2 linked regions of the Hyalangium gracile genome follow. Each later gene encodes a partner of the first gene's protein in a complex. Links are inferred from orthologs where the notes say so. Each region holds a gene or a part of one and is shown in the gene's direction. Other genes may lie near its edges. The genes, in order: holB and dnaX.

Region 1 (3,097 bases):
GAGGCCGATCTCGATGTCGATGGCGACCGGCTCGTAGCCGAAGGAGAAGTTCTTCACGATCTCCTTGGCCACCATGCTGTTGGGAAGGGTGATGCTCTCCCGGCGGAAGGTGACGATGCGCGTGGCGCGCCAGCCGATCTGCACCACGCGGCCCGTGTACTCCTTGATGCGGATGAAGTCGCCCACCTGGTAGGGCCGCTCGAGCTGCAGCGACAGGCCCGCGAACAGGTTGCCCAGCGTCTCCTGGAGCGCCAGACCGATCACCACCGACAGCACCGCGGAGGTGGCCAGCAGGCCGCCGAGGTCCAGGTTGAGCTGCGTCTGCAGGATGGGCAGCGCCGCCAGCCCGTAGAGCACGAAGCTGATGACGTCGCGGAGGATCTTCGGCGTCGCCACCGGCGAGCGCAGGCGCACGAGCTTCAGCGCCAGGGCCACGCAGGAGCGGATGACGCCGAAGGTGAAGGTCAACATCCACCCGACGTTGACGAGCTTCACCACCGAGCTGGGCGCGTCGGCGGGAATCGTCCAGGCCGCCACCCGCAGCGCGAGGAAGGCGATCAGGAAGCGGAACGCGCCGCGCAGGTCCCGGCGGAACTCCTTGTCGCTGCTGGCCGAGCGCATCCCGAACAGCAGGACCACCAGGACAGCTCCAACGACGAGGGAGACGTTGCTCTGCAGAAAAGGAAGCAAGGCGTGGAAACTCTGACCGAGCCGATCCAGGAGGGTCAAGCAGGCGGTTGACGCCCAGGGCGCGACCGGACATACACGCACCATGACGCTGGCCTCGGTGGTCGGACAGCCCCGTGCGATTGATGCACTCCAGGCGGCACTGCGCAGTGGCACGCTGCATCACGCCTACTTGTTTGCCGGGCCAGAGGGCGTGGGCAAGGAGCTCGCGGCGGTGGGGCTCGCCCAGGCGCTCACCTGCCCGGAGCAGCCCGAGGTGGGGTGCGGCCAGTGCGCCAGCTGTGTGCGCGTGTCCAAGGGGCTCCACCCGGACGTGACGTGGGTGATGCCGGACGAGGAGCGCGTGGCGCGCGGGCTGGCGGGGCGCTCGGACTTCACGGGCACGCCCAGCCGGGACATCCGCGTGGAGCAGATCCGCGGCCTGCAGGAGCGGCTGGCGCTGCACGGCCTGGAGTCTCGCCGCAAGGTGGCGCTCATCACCTCCGCTCACCGCATGAACGAGCCCGCGCAGAACGCCTTCCTCAAGACGCTGGAGGAGCCGCCCGCGGACACCACGCTCATCCTCATCGCCGCGGCGATGGACAAGCTGCTGCCCACCATCCGCAGCCGGTGCAGCAAGGTGCACTTCGCTCCACTGCCGGTGGACCTGGTCGCGCAGCGCGTGCAGCAGGAGCGCCGGTTGGATCCGCAGACGGCGGCGCTCGCCGCGGTGATGGCCGGTGGCAGCCTGGGGCGCGCGCTGAGCCTGGACGTGGAGGGGCTGGCCCAGCGCAAGGAGATCATCACCCGCTTCGAGGCGCTCCGGTCGGAGGACGCGCTGCCCCTGCTGCGCTTCGCGGAGGCGTACGGCGGCTCTCGGGAGGACGCCGAGCAGGCGCTCGCCCTCCTGGCCCTCTGGACGCGGGACGTGGCGCTGCTGAAGGCCGGGGGCGAGTCCCTGGCGAACCTGGACATGAAGGAGCTGGCGCGCGAGACGGCGGCGCGTGTCTCCGAGCCCGAGCTGCACCGCCGCGCCTGGCTCATCGAGCGCGCGCAGGCGGGCATCGGGCGCAACGGCTCGCCCCGGCTGCAGCTGGAGCGGATGCTGCTGGAGCTGCTGATGCGGGAGGTCCGGTGAGCGCGGAGATGGATGACGTGCTGGCGGAGGTGAAGGCGGGCAAGGTGGCGCCGCTGTACCTGCTCTGGGGCGAGGAGTTCCTGGTACGCAAGGGCGCCGACGAGCTGGTGAAGGCGCTGGTGCCGGACGCCTCCATGGGGCTGAACTTCGCGGTGCTGGACGCGTCCTCCCCGCGCGAGGTGGCGCAGGAGCTGGCCACGATGCCGCTCTTCCCGGGCCGCAAGGTGGTGCTGGTGCGCGATCCCGAGTTCGTCGCGCCCAAGAAGGGGCGGGGGGACGCGCTGGGCAAGGCGCGCGAGGCGTGGAAGGCCGGCAAGCGCAAGGAAGGGGCGCGCCGGCTGCTGGCCCTGGCGGCCCGGGCGGGCTGGGGCGTGGACCAGCTCGATCCGACGGCGCCCGGCGCGCCCTCGGTGGAGGAGTGGAAGGAGGAGCTGGACGTGGACCTGGCGGAGGTGGACCTCGCCTTCCTCAAGGAGGCCGCCGCGTTCTGCCGGGACGAGCGCATCACCGCGCCGGAGGGAGATGCGTCGGCGCTGCTGGAGCTGCTCCAGAAGGGGCTGCCCAAGGGGCACGCGCTGGTGCTGGCCGCCACGGACGTGGATGCCAAGAGCCCGCTGCTCAAGTTCGCCAAGGACCAGGGGCACCTCGTCGAGCGCAAGGTGGCCGCGCGCCACAAGGATCTGGATCTCTCGGAGATCGCCACCGAGTTCCTGGCGCCCTTCAAGAAGAAGCTGGGCCGCGGGGCGCTGGAGCAGCTCAAGGAGCGCGTGGGCGGCAACATCCGGCTGCTCCAGTCGGAGTTGGAGAAGCTGGCCGTCTATGTCGGAGACAGCGCCACCATCGAGGTGGCGGACGTGGCGCTGCTGGTGCACCACGCGCGCGAGGAGGAGTACTTCGAGCTCTCCGAGTCGCTCCAGAAGCGCGATCTGAAGGGCGCGCTGGGCTACGCCGAGGATGCGATGGGGCAGGGGACGCACGCGCTGCAGCTGCTGGGTGCGGTGGCCTCCATCGTGCGCGGGCTGCTGGAGAACCACGAGCGGCTGGGGCAGTACGCGAAGGGCTCCGCGCCGCGCTCGTTCGATGACTTCAAGTCGCGCATCTTCCCGAAGATCGAGCAGGAGGCGAAGGCGGCCAAGGGCCGCGCCCCGCACCCCTACGCCGCCTTCCTGAGCATGCAGGCCGCGGCGCGCTACGAGCGGCGGGAGCTGCTGCGCGCGCTGGTGCACTGCGCGGAGGCGGACCTGGAGCTGAAGTCCTCCGCCAGCGGCAAGCTCGTCATCGAGCGCCTGCTCT
Region 2 (3,211 bases), on another replicon or contig:
GCCGACGCGCAGAAGGGCATCCTCGACAAGCTGATGGGCAAGGAGCAGGAGTTCCTCAAGGAGCTGCCCAAGATGCAGAAGATGCAGCAGCTCTTCCTGGAGAAGAAGTACCCGGAGGTGCTCGACACCTTCGCGAAGATGGGCGCCTCCATGCGTCAGCACAAGCCGGTGCTGCTCATCCGCATGTCCGCCGCGGAGAAGGTCAGCGAGGCCGAGTACCAGAAGTCCATCGCCGAGTTCGAGAAGGCCTACCCGGGCGATCCCTCGCTGGACCTCGTCTCCATTGACGGCCACCTGCTGCGCAAGGACTACCCCGCCGTGCTGAAGACCATCGACCGGCTCAACCGGCGGGTGAAGGACCCCTACCTCCCGTTCCTCAGCGCCAGCGTCCTGCTCGACAAGGGCGACACCGCCGAGGCCAAGAAGTACTTCGAGGAGGCCATCCGCACCGATGTCCACTACAACGACGCCTGGTTCGCCCTCATCGGCCTTTCACTGCAGGAGAAGGCCTACGCGGACACGGCCAGCCTGCTCACCCGCTTCGAGAAGGACGGGGGCGCGGAACTCTCGGATCTCACCGGCATCAAGGAGTACGAGGGCTTCGTGAAGTCGCCCGAGGGCAAGGCCTGGCTCAAGAAGCGCAAGCAGAAGAAGCTCTGAGCACGGACCAAGTCCCGTTTTCTCCTGACTCACCGAATCAGACTGTCGTGCGCGGCACCTCCCTCGCCCTCGTCTCACGGGGCGAGGCAGTTGCGCATGGATCCTCGAAGCCAGCGTGTTTAGATAGGCGCCCCCATGAGCTACCTCGTCCTCGCACGCAAATGGCGCCCGCAGACCTTCGATGACATGACCGGACAGGAGCACATCGTCCGGACCATCGCGAACGCCATCAAGATGAACCGCGTGGCGCACGCCTACCTGTTCTGTGGGCCGCGCGGCGTGGGCAAGACGACGGCCGCCCGCCTGCTCGCCAAGGCGCTCAACTGTGAGCAGGGCCCCACCGCCACTCCCTGCGGCACCTGCCGGGCCTGCACCGAGATCGCCGCCGGCACCTCCGTGGACGTGGCCGAGATCGACGGTGCCTCCAACAACGGCGTCGAGAACGTCCGCGAGATTCGCGAGAACGCCAAGTACCTGCCGCAGCGGGACAGGCACAAGATCTACATCATCGACGAGGTGCACATGCTCTCGGGGGCCGCGTTCAACGCGCTCCTGAAGACGCTCGAGGAGCCGCCCGGGCACGTGAAGTTCATCTTCGCCACCACCGAGGCCCACAAGCTCCCGGACACCATCCTCTCGCGCTGCCAGCGGCACAACTTCCGCCGCATCCCCGCCGCGCGCATGCTCCAGCGCCTCAAGCAGATCTCCGACGCCGAGGGCGCTGGCATCTCCGACCGCTCGCTGTCGCTCGTGGTGCGCCAGTCCGAGGGCGGCATGCGCGACGCGCTCAGCCTGATGGACCAGATCCTCGCCTCGTGCGGCCCCAACCCCACCGACGAGGCGGTGGCCGACGCCATGGGCGCCATCGACCGCACCATGGTGCAGGAGTTCGCCGAGGCGCTCGTCCGCAAGGACGCGAAGAAGGTGCTCTCGCGCGTGGAGGAGGTCTTCAACCGCGGCCTGGACCTGAAGCGGCTCGCGGAGGAATTGGCGCTCCAGCTGCGCCACCTCTTCGTCACCAAGGCCGTGGGCGAGGCGCCCTCCGAGCTCGCCGAGTCCGAGCAGAAGGCGCTCCAGGCGCTGGCCCAGGAGGCGGACTCCGCCCAGCTCGCGCGGCTGTTCGACATCGTCCACGGCTGCGTGTGGGACGTGTCCCGCGCCGCCCAGCCGCGGCTGGCCCTGGAGATGGCGCTGCTCAAGGCCATCCAGCTCTCGCCGGCCAGCAGCATCCCGGACCTGCTCGCCAAGGTGGATCGGCTCGCCCAGGGCCTCAGTGGTGGAGAGGGAGCCGCGAAGTCCCAGCCCGGAGCGCCGGGAGGTCGCTCCGGTTCCGCGAACTTTCGCGTCTGAGCGCCCCGCTCCCGCCGAAGCCGCTCGTCCTGCTCCCGTCCCGGCCCCTCAGCCCGCGCCCGCGCCCGCGCCCGCGCCTTCGAACGGGAACGGCCACGGTCCCTCCGCCCCCGCGCCCGCTCCCCGCCCTTGGGAGGCTGCTCGGAACGGAGGGCCCGCACCCGTTGCCGTCTCGCGCCCGCCGGAGGCCCCTCCGAGGCCGGAGGCTGGCACACCCGTCGGGGCCACTCCGCTCTCGCGTGTCACCGAGCCTGCACCCGCGGTGCGCATCACCAACGTGCGCAAGCCGGCCCAGCCCGAGGTCGTCGACGACGAGCGCCTCTTCCCCGAGGAGGGCTCCGCCGAGGGGTGTGCCTCCGGCGAGTGCCTCCCGGATGCGGCGCCCGAGCCCGAGCCTGAGCCCGAGCCCACCCCCGCCCCCGTCCGCAACGGCCGCGACAACCCGGGCCTGACCGCGGGAGAGCGCTGGCGCGCCGCGGTCGAGACCGTCAAGGCGGCGAGTCCCCGCCATGGCGCCGCGCTCGCCCACGGCCGGCTGCTCTGGCTGCGCGCCGGAGAGGTGGGCGTGGCCTATATCCCCACGGCCGCCTTCCACCGAGCCCAGGTGACGGGCGGCAGCGGCCGGGCCCTGGTGGAGAAGGCGCTCTCGGAGCACTTCGGCCGGCCCACGAGGCTGGTCGTCGAAGAGGCCTCGGGGGAAGCCGCCTCCGCTCTCAGCATCGCCGAGCAGGAGGCCCAGGTCCGCACCGCCCACCAGCAGAGCACCGAGGGCAAGGTGCGCTCCCACCCCGCCATCCGCGCCGTCCTGAAGATCCTCGGGGGGGAGCTCGAGCACATCCAGGTGCTCGAACCCGAGCGTCCACCAGCCAGCCCGGCGGTCGAATCTCCTGAGGAGACCGCCTGACAAAGGGCTCGCGCGACGGTAGGTTGCACGTCCATTCTTCCATCGCGGGCGCCCGGCAAGCGCCCGCTTCCCAGATCGCAGAGGAAGCATCATGCCCGGCATCGACCTGAACTACTTCATCCGGCAGGCGAACAAGCTCACGGAGAAGATCGAGCAGCGCAAGCAGGAGCTGGCCAACGAGACCGTCGAGGCCAAGTCCGGAGAGGGCCGTGTCACCGTGGTGGCCAACGGCATCCAGGAGATCCGCAGCATCAAGATCGACAAGGCCGCGATCGACCCGAACGACACCGGGATGCT

What was found.
Region 2: holB (region 1) and dnaX share a complex: the UniProt entries of both Bacillus subtilis proteins name them as parts of the DNA clamp loading complex. The link is inferred for Hyalangium gracile from one-to-one orthologs.

Annotation. Positions count from the first base shown.
Region 1 is NZ_JAHXBG010000011.1:26,832-29,928, forward strand. What follows is about bases 1-2,788. They hold holB (DNA polymerase III subunit delta'), read left to right. Parts: upstream 1-772; coding sequence 773-1,804; downstream 1,805-2,788. Other genes in these bases: KY572_RS22810 (cyclic nucleotide-binding domain-containing protein), read right to left, coding at 1-639; holA (DNA polymerase III subunit delta), read left to right, coding at 1,801-2,788. In the rest of the region: more of holA, read left to right, coding at 2,789-3,097. UniProt on the Bacillus subtilis protein: DNA polymerase III is a complex, multichain enzyme responsible for most of the replicative synthesis in bacteria.
Region 2 is NZ_JAHXBG010000039.1:57,414-60,624, forward strand. Bases 1-2,902 are described here. They hold dnaX (DNA polymerase III subunit gamma/tau), read left to right. Parts: upstream 1-795; coding sequence 796-2,010; downstream 2,011-2,902. Other genes in these bases: KY572_RS43845 (tetratricopeptide repeat protein), read left to right, coding at 1-660; KY572_RS43855 (DNA polymerase III subunit gamma/tau), read left to right, coding at 2,273-2,902. In the rest of the region: more of KY572_RS43855, read left to right, coding at 2,903-2,914; KY572_RS43860 (YbaB/EbfC family nucleoid-associated protein), read left to right, coding at 3,006-3,211. UniProt on the Bacillus subtilis protein: Part of the beta sliding clamp loading complex, which hydrolyzes ATP to load the beta clamp onto primed DNA to form the DNA replication pre-initiation complex.